3 regions of the Alteromonas sp. ABV4_515 genome follow, and region 1 is predicted to be linked to each of the others. Evidence: predicted binding sites of a transcription regulator. Region 1 holds the regulator's gene; each other region holds the start of a gene.

Region 1 (5,729 bases):
AATGACAAGCTGATACTTTATCTGCTCTGCAAGCCGGGCAACAGTTCGTTCGCCTTCCTGACACAACTCTTCTGCACGATGAAATTCCATCAATCCCACATCGGAAAGATAAGGTTCGATGAGAACGTCGGGTGGATCGCCAGCAAGGCGTGAGCGGGTCACTCTTGCCTGTAAGATCTCAAGAGAACTGGTCATCACACCCAAAATACTTGGTGGCTGAGGCGCAGTCTCTTTCTCGTCGTGAGAAAACCACTGCTTCACCATGCTGGTACTTTTAGAGAAGAAATCATCATTTTTCTTCTGCAGTTTCTCGTGTTCTTCGGCAGGCTTATCGAGCCGTTGTGGTTTAAAGTCTGCGTTCAGATTAACCGCGATAACAAAATCAGCGCCCAACTGTCGACAAAGATTTACTGGAACCGGATTCACTACAGCACCATCCACCAGCCAGCGATCCTGATAAGACACCGGACTGAACAAAGCCGGGATGGCACACGACGCCTGTACGCATTTATCTAACGGCCCTTGAGAGAACATAACCTCACGACCGGAATATAAATCCGTCGCGACACACGCGAACGGTTTTTGCATTTCTTCAAAGGTCGGGGCACAAAATTCGTCAGCGAGTTTGGTAAATACCTTTTCACCGCTGGCAATACCACCTTTTCGAATGCCAACTCCCATTAAGGCTAAAATCTGCCATTCAGTCAGCGAGCAAGCCCATTCTTTGAGTGGCTCTAGTTTACCACTGGCATAGGCCGCGCCCACATAGGCACCGATGGAGCATCCTGCAACCACATCAATCTTTACACCCAGCTTTTCCAGCGCTTGAATGATGCCAATGTGTGTCCATCCTCTGGCCGCGCCAGCACCCAGGGCAAGTCCTATTTTCATGTGTTAATCCGCCAGGTTGACAATTTGCACGTCTGAACGATTTTCTTCTGCCAGCTCGTCTTTAAATTCAGGCGCATCAAATGCGGTATCACCATCGGCAACAGGCGCACCTGTTGTCTGAATAGCTGCGAAATCATACAGGTTTTTATCGGCCAGGTGAGACGGCGCAACGTTCTGAATCGCCCTGAACATGGATTCAATTCTGCCAGGAAAACGTTTATTCCAGTCTTGAAGCATCATTTTAATGTTCTGTCTTTGTAGGTTTTCTTGCGAACCACAGAGATTACAGGGAATGATTGGGAATGATGCTGCGTCTGAGTATTTCTGAATGTCTTTTTCACTGCAATAGGCAAGAGGACGGATAACAATATGTTCGCCATTATCGCTAACAAGCTTCGGTGGCATGGCTTTGAGTTTTCCACCATGGAACATATTCAAAAACAAAGTTTCCAACATGTCGTCACGATGATGCCCCAATGCGATTTTGGTTGCGCCTAATTCTTTGGCAGTGCGATAGAGTATGCCACGGCGCAGTCGCGAGCACAGAGAACAGGTCGTTTTACCCTCAGGGATCTTATCTTTCACAATGGAGTAGGTGTCTTCTTCTACGATTTTATAATCGATGCCCAGTGATGCCAGGTATTCCGGTAAAACGTGCTCAGGAAACCCGGGTTGCTTTTGGTCAAGATTCACCGCCACGATATCAAAGTGGATCGGCGCAATTTTTCGTAAGAAAAGGAGAATGTCTAGCATGGTGTAGCTGTCTTTACCCCCTGACAGACACACCATGACTTTATCTCCGTCTTCAATCATCTTGAAGTCATCAATGGCTTTACCCACGTTACGACGCAAGCGCTTCTGCAACTTATTGAAATTGTACTTCTGTTTGCTTTCGGCGCTGTGGCTCGATGTACCGGATTTGGCTGATGTTAATTGATTCATGACACTTCAGAATTGACGATGGGAAAAATAAAAGTGGCATTATACAAAACGAAGGGCGCTGCCGCCATAGAGAGTCGTGCGGCAGCGTGAATACCTTACCTGATAGGCGAGACAAATCCGTCGGGTTTAATAGCGAGGACATCACAATTTAAGCTGTCGAGTACGTGTTCAGCCGTGTTGCCAATGAACGCAGCAGATAGTCCGGTGCGGCCAACCGTGCCAATAACCACCAACTCAGCATTTAACTGTTCACTAATGCGTGACACCGCTTTTTCTGGCAGGCCTTCAATAACGTGACAGTTGGCAATACCAATACCGTATTTTGCACTGTGGGCTTCCATCTCTTTCAGATGATGGTCCCTTACGGAGTTTTGATAGGTTTGGGCGTTAAAATCCGGGATTTCAATGGCAATATTCAACGGTGTAGACGGGTAAGCATTTGCCAAATGCACCTGACCACTTAGCATGTTGGCATAGTCGGTGGCGACAACCGTAATCTTGTTATTCAGTTCGGCATGTTCTTTATCTTCAGTACCTACATTGACTGCTGCAACCACAGTGCCATTTTCTGGCCACACATGGTCTTTTACCAGCAACACTGGGGTGGGGCACTTACGGAGTAAGTTCCAATCTGTGGGTGTGAAAATGACGGTGCTGAGTTCGTGATGCTGCCGGGTTGACTTAACTACAAGATCAACATTTTGTTCTACCGCAAAGCGAATAATGGCTTCGTATCTTTTGTCATTCCAGACGACAGACACTTTTACTGGGCATCCGTCATAGTGACTGAATGTATTTTCAGCCCATTGCTTGCGATCATTGGTTACCGCTTTTCGCATTGCCTCTCGCTCAGCGCGTGTGAGCATGGTGGTCATGTCGTAAGAAAAGTCATAAACAACCAGCAATGCATGGACTTCAGCACCGGTTTTATTAGCGATTTCAATGGCTCTTGAAAGGGCGGGCTGTTCGGATTTGTCCGGTTGGACAACGGCGAGAATGCGGTTGTAAGTGATCATGACGTCCCTCCTTAGTCTATGGACTGCGATACGGCTTACATCTTTAGTATAGTAAACCGCCCAGGAGAGACGTTGTTTCAGATCAATAGACTGTTCGGATATCAGTCAACGCAGGTAGTGGGGATATCCATAGAGTGTAACCGTTTATCCATGCCCTCAAAATCCAAAATGGTGATCAGCTTGCCGTCGACTTTTATGATCCCTTCTTTTTGGAAACGGGTTAGCAAGCGGCTGATGGTTTCTACCGTCAGGCCAAGATAATTACCAATTTCGTTTCTAGTCATACTTAGATTAAACTGGCGATGAGAAAAGCCGCGCTCTTCAAAACGACCAGAAAGGTGAGCAATAAAGTAAATCAATCGCTCTTCTGCGGTGCGTTTATTCAATAACATCATCATTTGATGATCTTGCTTGATTTCAGCACTCATAAAGCGCATGACCTGGTTTCGCAACTTAGGAAACTGTTCTGACATCTTTTCCAGCGTGGCATAGGGAAGTTCACAAACCATGGCCGTTTCCAGCGCCTGGGTATAACTCTGATGCGTATCGTCGCGTAATCCATCGAAACCGATAATGTCACCCGGAAAGTGGAAACTAATAATTTGCTCTTCACCTTCTCTGTCGGTCACAAATGATTTGAAAGAGCCAGCACGTACAGCGTACAAGGACGTGAATTTATCACCCGCTTCAACCAAGGTGTCATGTTTATGAAGCGGCTTTTTTCGTTCAACGATATCGTCCAGCGATTCAATTTCAGTTTTGTTTAAAGCAACTGGAAGACATAAGTGACTAAAACTGCAGTTTTGACAGTGGATAGAGAAATCCGAACGCTTTTGCATGCTTACTTACCATTTTTACGTAACTGCTTTTAAAAACTACTGACTGCCCGCCATAAAATATAAAGCGCGTATATCAGCAGACTCAATGCGATTAGTTGCCGTACCATCGGCTGTCTGAATCCTTTAAGGACCCAGTTCGCTCCTGCCCAGGTGGCAAGTAACGCGGGAAGTGTACCTAATCCAAACCCCGCCATGATCACCGCGCCAGAAAAGGCTGTACCAGACGCTAATGCCCAGGTGAGAGTGGAATAAACCAGCCCACACGGTAACCACCCCCAAATCATACCATAAGGAATAGCGGAGAGAGGAGACCTGAAAGGTAAAAAACGTTTAGCGGTTGGCTGTATAGATTTCCATAAATGACTGCCTAGCTTCTCAATATGAATAATGCCTCTCCACCAGTTGCCAAGATAACACGCCATAGATAACAGCATGATTCCACTTAGAATAGCGAGGATCGGCCCCGATAATGGCAGGTACTTTTTGGCGATTTGCGCAACTGCCCCGGTAATTGCACCAGCCAGAATATAACTGGTAATGCGACCAAAGTTGTAGGCCAGAGCATAAGGAAAGCCATTGGCATTTCTGGGAATTGCACCAGAAAGCGCAATTGAAACGCCACCACACATGCCAATGCAATGGACACCACCGGCAATACCAACCAAAAAGGCCGATAGAAAAGAAAACTCACTCATTCAGCTTCTTTCGTTCTTCAGCGAGTTTTTTCTCTTCGGGCGACAGGTCATCGTCAAAGAGTATGCTGTACCCCTGACGATCGAGATCCTCGAACTGATTAGATTTCACAGCCCAAAAGAATACCCCGATAGCAATAGCCACAATGATAATGGCCAGCGGAATTAGTACATAAATTATACTCATAAGAATTACTTTAACAGTTTGGTAGAATTAGTCACCACAATAATGCTGCTGAGGCTCATGCCAATAACGGCCATCCAGGGCGTTAAAATGCCACTGACTGCAAAGGGTAATACAATCAGGTTATAGCCAATGGCCCACGCCATATTCTGGCGGATTACACGTTTCACCCGGCTCGCCATGCTCAACAAATGACGCATCAACGTAAGCTTCTCATTGAGGAAAATCACATCAGCGGCGCTTCTGGCAATGTCTGTAGCATTGCCAACCGCCACCGAAACATCCGCGGCAGCCAGTACTGGCGCATCATTGATTCCATCTCCCATCATCAAAATGTGCTCATTAGCTGCCTGGCGCGCATGTACAACATTGAGTTTATCTTCTGGACTGTTTCCACCTATGGCTTCATCAATGTGTAATTGCGCGGCAATGTCGTCTACGTTTTGCTGGATATCACCGCTCAACAACACTTTTTTGTAGTTCGAAAACGCGCTTAGTACGTCTTCAGCATCCGATTTTATTTGATCAGTCACTCTGAATGCGGCAAGGCATTTATCATTCGACACAAGGTATACATTAGCGATTATCGGAATTTCTAACTTATCGCAGGCTGTAAAACGTGCTGAGCCCGCTTTGTAACATTGGCCATGTATATCGCCTTCGATTCCTTTACCCGCCGTTATCGTCACATTCGTTACCGGAGCAAGATCGTCTGCGCTAAATGCGGCGGCGATAGGGTGCTCTGAACGGGATTCCAACGACGCCATCACGTGCATGATAAAGTCTTGTTGTTCTTTATCAGCAAACCAGCATTCGGTGATGGCAAAACGACCCTCTGTCAGTGTGCCGGTTTTGTCCATCACAACGGTAGTTATACTGGCGAGTTGCTCTAGGGCATCGGCTCGCTTTAGTAATATTCCCTGCTTGTTAAGCGTCGCCATGGCGCAGGTAAGTGCAGTGGGGGTTGCTAACCCAAGCGCGCAAGGGCAGGTTGCAACCAATACGGAAATCGTGATCCAAAATGTACGCGGATCGTCTTGCCAGTACCAGTAAGCGAAGGTCAGCGCTGCAATGAAAAGTACCAACGATACAAACAAGCTGGAAAATCTATCCGCTAACTGCGCGACCTTGGGTTTTGAAGCCATAGCAACACTTTGCAGGCGGA
Region 2 (5,729 bases), on a different contig from region 1:
GTCTTTCCTGTCCATATAGTGAATGCCGCTGCAGCCTGTTCCACCAGCATACCAAATCCGTCTTTCGCATTACGCGCGCCTTTCTCCTGTGCATATTGCATAAATGAAGTGGGATTAGCGCTGTATACCATGTCATAGGCAAGCTCACAGTGATCGAACAAGCCTTCGGTCACAACAGGAAGCTCACCGGTCAGACTAGCCGACGTACAGTTAATAATAATATCCGGCTGGTTAGTCTCTGCATCCTTAACGCTCACGGCGCAGAATCCATCCAGTTGAATATCCGAAACAATTGCTTCTGCTTTAGACAAGGTACGGTTTGTCATCATCAGTAATTCAGGCTCTGCTCTGAGGATTGGCTGCACCACACCACGGGCTGCCCCACCAGCGCCAATTAACAAAATACGCTTACCTTTTAACTCTGTAGCATTCAGTAAATCCGCCACCAGCCCCATGCCGTCGGTTGTATAACCAAATAGTGCATTCCCCTCACGATGAAGAGTATTTACTGCCTTAGCAGTTTTCGCTTCCGGATTACAGTTTGCTTCACTTAGCACAAACGCCTTTTCCTTAAAGGGAACCGTAACATTACAGCCCACCGCCAGTTCATCTGCGAAGAATGCGTCAACAGCTTGCTCAAAGCCATCTACTGGTGCCTCAATTTTGTCATAATGAATATCTTCACCGGTTAATTCTGCAAACATATGGTGGATGGCCGGTGATAAACTATGAGAAATTGGATTTCCGAATACAGCGAACTTTTTCATGGGCATTTTTAGCTTGTTAAATAAATCAAAGAAGAATACAGGATCCCCTGCCACACCTTATGAGGCGATTGGCGGAGAGGAAACAGTCAGATTAATTGCTAACCGATTCTATGACATCATGGAGCAAGATCCTATTGCTGAGGAGCTTCTCGCTATCCATCCGCAGCCACTAGATAAAATTCGCCATGTATTTTTTCTATATTTAACGATGTGGCTGGGCGGGCCAAATGAATTTGAAAAACAGTTTGGCCACCCACGTTTGCGCGCGCGTCACCTAGGCTTCCCGGTGACACCAACCCTTAAACGTCAGTGGATGTACTGCATGCGAAAAGCCATGCTACAAACGGTAGACAATATGGCTATTGCTGAGAAGCTACTCGACGCACTGGATCAGTTAGCTGAGCACATGATTAACCGCGAGGAATAAAAAAGCCCTCCAATTCAAGAGGGCAAAAGGCAAGTGCGAAAAACGCATGGAAAGCAAAAGCGAGTTATTAGAAAACGTAGCCCACTGATACGGTGTAAACCCAAGGGTCAATGTCAACGTCTACGCTGCCAGCTACACTAGCAACAGTAAAGTCGGCAGTAGTGTCGATAGCGATATAGCGGGCAGAGGCGTTAATCAGCCATTTTTCATCAATTTTATAGTCGAAGCCTACCTGCGCAGACCAACCAAATGAATTGTCGAGATCTAGATCAGAGAAGGTTTGCTCCTCACGATCGCCTGTAAAGTCTTCATCATAGATAAACGTGTAGTTTAAACCCGCACCAATGTAAGGAATAAAAGCTGAGTTGGTATCAAAGAAGTAAACAGCACTAATCGTTGGAGGTAGATGCGTAACTTCAGCAAGTTTGCCGTCACCTAAACCGAGATCATTATCTGCGGTACCTGTCAGTTCAACATCATGGGTAAACGGCGTTGCAGCCAGAATTTCCACGCCCCAGTTTGAATCCAGCATGTAGACCAGGTTTAAACCAAGCTGAGTATCGTTATCGACACCAACCCCCATACCAACATTGCCGCCTAGCGCGTTTACGTTAACATTGCTAGAATCGTCATTTGGCGCAACCGTAGTTACACCCGCGCGAACAATGATATCACCGGCTTCATAAGCCATGGCAGGAGCAGTAAGAGCAGTCAGAATAAGTGCTGCAAGGGTAGTTCTTTTCATGATTTTCTCTCGTGTATTAACGTTGATGTGCGTACTGTACGCCTCGGGAAAATCAGAATGTTGTTCTAGATCAACAGAAAAAATCTGTTTGAGAATGTGCCCGTTGAGGTTGATCTGAATCAACATCAACGAGTCATAGTGCTTTTAAAGAGAAAGCGAATTCACTGAGAACCAGTGGAGTGAATCATTACCAATCGGTGGGTTTAAGCCAGCTTGAGAGCTTGTCTTCAGGACTGCCAGGGGCTGGTTCAAAACCATACTCCCAACGAGCCAGCGGCGGCATCGACATAAGAATGGATTCAGTACGGCCGCCGGTTTGCAAACCAAACAGCGTGCCTCGGTCATACACCAGGTTGAACTCGACATAGCGACCACGGCGATAAAGTTGAAACTGACGTTCCCGCTCGCCAAAAGACTGACCTTTACGACGCTCTACAATAGGCACATAAGCATCGAGGTAACTATTCCCTACAGACTGCATAAATGCGAAGCTTTTTTCGAAGCCCCATTCATTTAAGTCATCAAAGAACAAACCGCCGACACCACGGGTTTCATTGCGATGTTTCAGATAGAAGTAATCGTCGCACCATTTTTTATAATTCGGATAAACTTCATCGCCGTATGGCGCGCAACACTTTTTGGCCGTATCGTGCCAGTGCTGTGCATCTTCCTTAAATGGATAAAAAGGCGTGAGGTCGTATCCGCCACCAAACCACCAAATCGGCGCTTCGCCTTCTTTCTCTGCAATAAAGAAGCGCACATTAGCGTGGGATGTTGGAATGTAGGGGTTGTGTGGATGGATCACCAATGACACGCCCATAGCCTGAAAGCTTCGGCCAGCTAACTCTGGACGTGATGCTGTGGCGGAAGCTGGCATAGCATCACCAAACACATGGCTGAAATTAACACCGCCCTGCTCGATTACGCAGCCATTCTTCATTACTCTGGAACGGCCACCACCGCCCTGCTCTCTCTCCCAGGTGTCTTCTTCAAAAGAACCTTTTCCGTCAGCCAATTCCAGGGTCTGGCAAATATTATCTTGTAGAGAGAGTAAAAAAGCTTTTACTCGAGCGATGGCGTCAGCCGTATCCTCAATGTTCATGATTTGCATATCTAGTCTCTGATTATCTGCCCGGTTTCGCAGTCACGAATCGTACTGGGACGGGTTTTAGCGCCGGTTTCGCCATCGATATAAATAACGCTATCAGCAAAATAAGCGCGCGCTTGCTGTTGATCTTGCGCAGGCGGCTCGCCGGAAGGATTGGCGCTGGTAGATACCAACGGCTTCCCCAAGCGCTCACAGAGCGCTTTAACCACCGGGTGATCAGTAACGCGAACGGCAATTTTTTCGTGTTCGCCCGTTATCCAACGAGGCGCGGTTTTCGATTTGGGTAGTAGCCAGGTGTTGTGACCCGGCCAGGAGGAGAAGATTTCTGCTCTGCGATGAGGCGGCACGGCATTATCATTAACAAATGGCAGTAATCTTGAGTAAGAATCTGCAATCAGGATCATGCCTTTTTCAATTGGACGCTGTTTTAGCTGTAGCAGCTTATGTACTGCCATTTCGTTATCAGGGTCGCAGCCAATCCCCATTACTGCTTCTGTAGGGTAGACAATTAATGCCCCCTTTTCGAACGCATCTTTCAGCGTATCGTTTTGTTGTTCGCTCATTCTTTGGACTCAGCCTGATAGTCACATAATGGTTGAGGGCAGCAGAGTGTTCCTTTCTTATCGATAAGCAATTCCCATCCACATTCTGGGCAGCTACCCGACACAGGCGGGAAATTTACCACATATCGACATTTGGGATAATGATTACAGGCGTAAAACCGCTTCCCATATTTATTTGTGCGTTCGATGATATGCCCGGTTTTACATTGTGGACATAAAACCTGTGTATCTTCCTGTTGCTTGATCGGCTCGATATGATGACACTCAGGGAAATTGGTGCAGCCGATAAACATACCATATCGCCCTTTCTTAATAGCCATCACATTTCCACATTCTGGACAGGCCGAGCCGGCAATTTCTTTTAGCGTCGTAGTTTGCTGATCGTGTAGAGGTTTACTGAAATGGCAATCAGGATAGGCAGTACAGCCAAGAAACGGGCCGTTTTTGCTGTTGCGAAGTTGCATACGACTGCCACATTCCGGGCAGTCGCCAAAGGCGTGCTCAAGCGCATGCTCGTGAGCACTAAAAAGGGAATGATCAATTTTTGACATAAAGAATGTCGGAAACGCTCCTACTTAATGTAGCGTACCGTCTGATTCCTCAAACAAAAGATCTTCCATTTGGGCGTACGCATTTTCTTTACCGGGTACATTGAATAACACCATCAATACTACCCACTTAAGATCTTCAAGGCAGAATTCAGGAGAATCGATTTCCATTACTCTGTCTATCACCATCTCACGCGTTGACGCGTCAAGCACACCAACCTGCTCTAAAAACAGCAGGAAGCCCTGACACTCAACATCAAGACGCATTTGCTCTTCTTGCGTATAAATGCGGCTCACGCCAGATGAGATCCCTTTACAAAAATACGGTTTAATATCCGTCTCTTGCAATGCGGCGAGTTTTTCTAACCAGGCCAACGCTTTGTAGATCTCATCGTGATGAAAACCAGCGCGTATTAACTCATCTGTCAGTTCGTCCTGATCGACGCGGATTTCCGTTTCGCTATGAATGAAATTCTCAAACAGATACATGAGGATGTCGAACATGGTTTATTTCCCCCTCAATTTGACGTAACCACCAGGAACAGCGGCTACGAGACCACGCAGCTCATATTCTAATAATGTTGCCATTACTACTGATATAGGCAGAGCGCTACGTTCGGCTATGATGTCAACGCCAGTAACATCTAACTCCACACTATCTAATAATTTATCGGTTGCCAAGTTTTGTTCTTTACTTTTTTGCTGCGATGTTTCGGGCAGACCATGCGCAGTACTGGCTTGCGGACTCAATTCTTCAATAATGTGTTCAGCCGATATAACCAGTTTAGCACCTTGCTGAATAAGTGCATGACACCCACTTGTTTGCGAGTTGCTGATATTACCTGGCACTGCGAACACATCACGCCCCATATTTGCGGCCAAATTCGCAGTTATCAAGGTGCCACTTTTCAACGACGCTTCTACAACCAATGTTCCGGCCGATACAGACGCAATCAGGCGGTTTCGCCGAGGGAAATGAAATCGTTTCGCCGGTGTACCGGGGAAAAACTCAGAGGCAATCAGACCTCCCCCTTCGACAATGTGCCTGGCAAGACTATGGTTACGCCGGGGATAGATGATGTCAGCACCTGTCCCCAAAAAGGCGATAGTTCTGCCTTCAAATGGCATTGCCCCCTTATGCGCCGCACTGTCGATACCGGTGGCTAAGCCACTGGTGATAGTGATACCAGCCTGCGCTAACTGTGTAGCAAACATCTCAGCGTGCTGTAGTCCAGAGAACGTTGCTCGTCGGCTACCAACAACGGCGATTTGTATATCAGATAATCTTGATACGTTGCCAACAGCAAAAAGTACCAACGGGGGCGATGACAACAACGAGAATCCGGTTGGCCAGTGCGCATGCTCACAGGTAAGAATATGGTGCTGCTCACTTTGCTCAAGCCAGTTAATAGCCTGATTTACCGCCTTTACATCGATATGTAGACGTAGGGTAGCCAATGCTGTTCTTACAGGCTCAGGAATAGCGTCAGACGATAACACTTGCTGATTAAACATGATGTCCTCTGCGCTCAGTGAGTATGCAGAAAGCATGCGGTGCCACTTTTGCGGCG
Region 3 (5,729 bases), on a different contig from region 1:
GTTGAAATTCTGCGCGGTCCTCAAGGCACGTTATTTGGCAAAAATACACCGGCGGGTGCCGTGGTTTTCCGCAGCAAGGCACCAACTTTTGAAAATGGCGATGGCTTTGTCAGTGGTACACTGGGCAGTGACAACCTGTATCGCCTAAGTGGTGCCACTTCTATTAACCTTGTTGACGATAGACTTGCTGCACGCGTATCAGGTTTCACCACCCAGCGGGATGGTTGGATTGACGATGTAAACCTCGGGCCTAATACGATCAATAACAGAGACCGTTCAGGTGTGCGGTTACAAGCCCTCTATACGCCGAATGAAGATGTAAGCATTCGCCTTATCGCCGATTATGCAGAGCTCGATGAGCATTGTTGCGGGGCACTAACACTGCAAAGCAATACTGTCGCCAATGATATCGCTGGCAAATTTGGATCTGATGCACTACTAATGATGCCGCCCGTAAGTGCCACTTTATTCGGTGGCGACTCTTTTTACGACTACACCACAGCCCTGTCCGCCCTACCTGTTTCAGCAATGACTGACAAAGGGTTTTCTGCCGAAGTTAATTGGCAAATATCCGACACGCTACTTCTCACATCAGTCAGTGGCTGGCGCAGCTTTGACAGCCTCGACATTACCGATACCGACTTTACCGATGCAGATATGCTCAGCACCACAAACGATGCGGGTCAGCAAGCGTTTTCGCAAGAACTACGGGCAACGTACAGTCGAGATTCGGTAACCGTAATAGGTGGACTCTATTATTTCAGTCAAAATCTTGGACTAAATTTTGATATCACCACCGGCGAGGAATTTCCGTTATTTTTTGCAGCCTCGGCAACAGAACTCACGCCGCTGATAGAGGGGCTCAATGGTCTTAGCGCTGCTAGTGGCGGCTTGATCGCGCCTGCAGCTCCAGCCACCCCGGCAAACACGCAGTTCGCCCATACTGCCTATCAGGAACAAGACAGCATAGCCGTATTTGGCCAGAGTGACTGGCAATTTACCGAGCATTTCACCCTTACTACGGGATTACGCTACACCCGCGAAGAGAAAACCCTGGTGGGTCGCTACACTGAACAAGGGCCGGGTATCAATGGTTTACCACTTGACCCTGCGCTGCTCCCCAATCCCACACTGGCCGGCGCAGCCCTTGGTGGGATTGCGCAGGCGTTGGCAAGCGGTATTCAACCGGAATTGTCACAATTAGCCGCCCTCGCGCCCTTTCAACAAGCTGGATGGGGTTACTTTTTCCTTGGCACTGCCTCCGTGCTGCCGCGAACAGCTCTGGATGAAAGCCGTAAAGACAACCAAATCACGGGCACAGTAAAACTGAGCTGGCAGCCCAACAATGACCGCCTGTACTACGCCAGTGTCGGCACCGGGTTTAAATCTGGCGGTATGAATACCGACCGTATTGCCGAAGGATTGGATCCGCAATTTAATGCCGAAAAAGCCACCGCGTTTGAAGTGGGCTTGAAGCAAGACATCGACGCACTGAATTTACGTATCAATGCCGCAGCACATCACACCCGCATTGATGACTTCCAGGCATCGACCTTTACCGGATTTGGCTTCAACCTGCAAAATGCTGGCGACCTGAGTACCAAAGGTTTTGAACTGGAAATAATTTGGTTTCCTACCACAGACACCCGGCTAGGCGTGAACATGGCCAGAACCTTAGCCACATTCGACAAGTTTGAAAAAGGCACTTGCTGGGTAGCCTATAGTTGGCACACGGGCATCGATGATCCCGGTCGCCCCTCAGCTGATGCCCCCTACTGTTCTCGTACGGGAGACAGACTGGGTTTTGAACCTGAAACAACCATTGGCGTCAATCTTGAGCACACTATCAACATCGGCGCCTATCCATTCTTGCTGGCGTTGGATTATCAGTATACGGGTGATTTGTACCTCGACGACTCCAACGATCCTTACAAACATGTGGACAGCTTCGATATCGTTAACGCCCGTATAAACATGAACATACCGCAATGGGATATGGACGTGACACTATGGGGCCGCAACGTGTTAGACGAAGAGTACATTGCCCGCAATGGCTTCGATGTACCCGTGCAAGCCGGTAAGCTAATGGCTTACCCAGGTCAGCCAGCGTCTTACGGGATTACCTTGCGAAAAGCCTTTTAATTACAGATTCATCGAGCTTGTTAATGCGCACTGCTAGTCACGCTGGCAGTGCTTTTTTTGTGCGCTAATTTTCGAACTGCGAATTCCTTACAACATTCTGCAAAATATTGAATCAGATCAATTTTTGCCTGCTTGCCGGTGGTTATACTTTCTGGGTATTCAAAGACAAACCGGAAAAAGCATGGCTATCAGCGAACTCTTCGACCCCGCACGTATGCAGAAATACAATATCAACGGGCCTCGATACACCTCTTACCCTACAGCCCTTGAATTCGGTGAAATCACGCATTCGTCACCGGTTGAGCATGCATTATCGCAGTCGAAGGCACGAAGCGTTTCGCTTTATCTGCACATTCCGTTTTGTCATAGCCTTTGCTATTACTGTGGCTGTAATAAAGTGGTTACCCGTCATAGTGAAAAAGCTGATCGCTACTTAGATTATCTTGCCAAGGAAATGGCAATCCGCTCAGCCGCTTTTGCGGGTAGAAAAGTGGAACAAATTCACTTAGGCGGCGGCACACCGAGCTTCCTCAGTGAACGCCAACAAACGCGTTTAATGACACTAATAAAAGCCAATTTTGATGTGATCGATGATGCCGAAATCGGAATTGAAATAGATCCTCGCCGGGTAATGCCGCAATACATCAAACTCTTAGCCAACCTGGGGTTTAATCGGCTGAGCATTGGCGTACAAGATACCGATTACAAAGTACAAGACGCTATCAACCGGGTACAAAGTACATCTCATATTGCCCACTTGGTGGACTACGCCAGAGCCGTGAATTTTAAATCAGTGAACCTCGATTTGATTTATGGCCTGCCCCACCAGACACCAGATACCTTTGCCACCACACTTGCTGCGGTTAAAGCCATGCAACCAGAGCGAATTAGCTTATTCAGCTATGCCCATTTACCCACACGCTTTGCGGCTCAACGTAAAATTAAGGGTGAATGGCTGCCCAAACCTACGGAAAAAACTGCACTTATGAAGCAAGCTGTGGAAAGCCTTACCCGAATTGGCTATGAACTGATTGGCATGGATCACTTTGCCCTGCCCGACGACGAACTCGCCGTTGCTCAGCGCAATAGAGAACTACACCGTAATTTCCAAGGCTACACCACCCGTGGTGATTTAGATTTACTGGGTTTGGGCGTATCTTCCATTAGCGCCATTGGTAATGCGTATCTGCAAAACCCGAAAACCTTAAACGACTATTATGGTCAGTTAGATAGTCAACAGGAGCTCGCCCATCGCGGATTATTTCTGTCGGCATCTGACATGTTGCGGGGCTATGTGATTCAGCAACTCATGTGCAACCTGTCTTTGTGTTTTGGCGAGGTGGAAAAGCGTTTCGCCATTGATTTCACCCATCACTTTGCCGCTGAGTTGGAGGCATTGAAAGAATTTGCTGAGGACGGTTTACTGAAGATAACCGCTGACGGGATCACAGTACTCCCTTCAGCCAGGCTGTTCATACGTATTATCTGTATGACATTTGACGCTTACCTGAAAGACACGGCGCACCAGCACCGTTATTCACGGGTGATTTAATTTGTCTATCGAAGTTTAAAGCGAGCGGTGACGGTTTCCCCCACTTTAAAGTGCAGGCGCTCCTGCGATAGCTGACTGATAAGTGCAAATATCTGCGTCTGTCCGGTTTTAAGTGTGAACATTAATTGCCCGTCTTGGCTGTCGGAAATGCCTTGAATGACGCTTTCCAAGCCGTTCACAATTGATGAAGCATTCGCTGCTTCGCGATCGACGCTGATATCTCTGGCGTCGATGGTGAGCATGGCTTCATTGCCATCAATAACCGGGAAGCGACCGTAAATCAGCTGTCCTTCACAGCGTATGGCATAGCAATTTTGCTCTTCCAGATGCGCTTCGAGCTTTCCAGTAAATACGGAGAAGCGTTGTTCAAAGCCGGGTAATTGTGAAGTCAGTTCAGCCAACACATTGTCGCTTGGCCCTTGATGAACAATGGTTCCCGCATCCATCCAGGCCATATAGTCGGTGTACAACGCCAGTTCTCGTAGATCGTGAGAAACCATCAAAATCTTCAATCCACCACGGCTCAGTGTGGCAAGATATTTCAGTACTTCATGTTTCAGACTGTCATCGAGTGCACTCACCGGTTCATCTAACAATAAAATAGCCGGCGAATTGAGGATGGCGCGCGCGATAGCCACCCGTTGGGCTTCTCCTCCGGATAACGTCTCTGGCATACGCGTCATGAGATGATGACATTTGCAACCCAACACCACCTCATCGAAATGATGGGTTTGCTGTTTAGCAAAGTCTGCTGCCAACAAGAGATTTTGACCTACCGATAAATGGGGAAATAACAAGCTGTCCTGAAAAACCAGTCCAGTACGAACCCGGGCAATGCGCAGCGCGTCCCACTGTCCGTTCACCTTAGCAGCACGACTAAGTCCAGCAAGGCAGCGCAAAAGCGTAGACTTGCCCGCCCCCGACGGACCGCTTAGCCCCACGAATCTGGCACTGGCAGGGAAATCTAACCGAACACCCAGGCTAAGGTTGTCGCCGGTTGTATTAACTACGACTTCCATGCTGTCACCCCGTTGCGGTTATAGCGGTACAACAGCGCCATCAATAGGAATGAAAACACCAATAAGCCAAACGCTAACGCGTGCGCCTTACCGTACTCCATGGCTTCCACGTGCTCGAACAGCGCGATAGACAATACCTGCGTTTCGCCAGGAATGTTGCCACCAATCATGAGAACCACACCAAATTCGCCCACTGTATGAGCAAAGCTCAAGCCCAGCGCCACCATAAAGGCTGGCTTACAAATTGGCATAATGATGCGGCGGAAGCGGGACCATTTCGACATGCCCATGGTGCGCGCCACATCAATGTATCGGTTATCCAGTTGAAGGAAACTCGCGTAAAGCGGTTGTACTGCAAACGGTAAAGAATAAATTAGTGAGCCGATCACTAGCCCGGCAAATGAAAACGCCAATTGCTCACCAGTAATAAGCTGCCAAAGTTCTCCTGCGACGGCATTCGGAGAAAAAACCACCAGCAGATAAAATCCCAGAACGGTGGGCGGTAATACAAGCGGTAACGCGACGACAGCAAGCACCAGGTTTTTCGCTTTGTGTTGCCAACGCGACAACTTCCAGGCCAGCGGCGTTGCAATAAGCATCAATAACACACTGGTGAAAAGCGCCAATTTCAGCGTTAGCCAGATAGCGTCAATATCGCTTTGCATTTATCGGCACCTACCTTTTACCGGCTGATTGGTATCCCCAATCCATGAGGCTTTTTTGCACCTTTGCAGAAAGGAGATATTGCATAAAGCGGCGGGCGGCATACGGATGCGCGCTGTCTTTGATGACCACCATTTTCTGAACGATTGGCGCATGAAAATCATCAGGAATGAGCAGATAAGGATAATTGCTGCGCTTAACCAGCGACCAGGCGACAAACGCATCATCCACATTGCCCGACGTAAAATACTGATACGTCTGCAGGATATTTTTGCCCTGTACTTGTCTGAACGGTAGCGCGGCATCTGGCGGTAGTGTGCCCAATGCCTGAGAGGCGGCCAGCCCATAAGGAG

The links. Region 1 encodes FNR, which switches genes on or off when oxygen is low (the NO sensors DNR and NnrR bind a similar motif). Its sites were predicted from a motif close to TTGATCTAGATCAA; they were not measured.
Region 2: the regulator FNR is predicted to act here: its motif matches at 2,049-2,062, upstream of ACXAGX_RS04465 (OmpW family outer membrane protein).
Region 3: the regulator FNR is predicted to act here: its motif matches at 2,250-2,263, upstream of hemN (oxygen-independent coproporphyrinogen III oxidase).

What each region holds. Positions count from the first base shown of each region.
Region 1 is NZ_JBSWWZ010000009.1:110,680-116,408, reverse strand. Features, by position in the region: gene rssA (patatin-like phospholipase RssA) at 1-891, opposite strand, end outside; gene ttcA (tRNA 2-thiocytidine(32) synthetase TtcA) at 895-1,833, opposite strand; gene uspE (universal stress protein UspE) at 1,929-2,849, opposite strand; gene fnr (fumarate/nitrate reduction transcriptional regulator Fnr) at 2,951-3,688, opposite strand; gene ACXAGX_RS18990 (sulfite exporter TauE/SafE family protein) at 3,718-4,383, opposite strand; gene ccoS (cbb3-type cytochrome oxidase assembly protein CcoS) at 4,376-4,567, opposite strand; gene ACXAGX_RS18980 (heavy metal translocating P-type ATPase) at 4,573-5,729, opposite strand, start outside.
Region 2 is NZ_JBSWWZ010000001.1:1,027,246-1,032,974, reverse strand. Features, by position in the region: gene aroE (shikimate dehydrogenase) at 1-767, opposite strand, end outside; gene ACXAGX_RS04470 (group II truncated hemoglobin) at 766-1,194, shown strand; gene ACXAGX_RS04465 (OmpW family outer membrane protein) at 1,262-1,939, opposite strand; gene hemF (oxygen-dependent coproporphyrinogen oxidase) at 2,127-3,041, opposite strand; gene tsaC (L-threonylcarbamoyladenylate synthase type 1 TsaC) at 3,053-3,610, opposite strand; gene ACXAGX_RS04450 (DNA topoisomerase family protein) at 3,607-4,161, opposite strand; gene ACXAGX_RS04445 (DUF494 family protein) at 4,186-4,662, opposite strand; gene dprA (DNA-processing protein DprA) at 4,666-5,729, opposite strand, start outside.
Region 3 is NZ_JBSWWZ010000005.1:303,151-308,879, forward strand. Features, by position in the region: gene ACXAGX_RS13550 (TonB-dependent receptor) at 1-2,142, shown strand, start outside; gene hemN (oxygen-independent coproporphyrinogen III oxidase) at 2,324-3,694, shown strand; gene ACXAGX_RS13560 (ATP-binding cassette domain-containing protein) at 3,700-4,713, opposite strand; gene modB (molybdate ABC transporter permease subunit) at 4,701-5,378, opposite strand; gene modA (molybdate ABC transporter substrate-binding protein) at 5,389-5,729, opposite strand, start outside.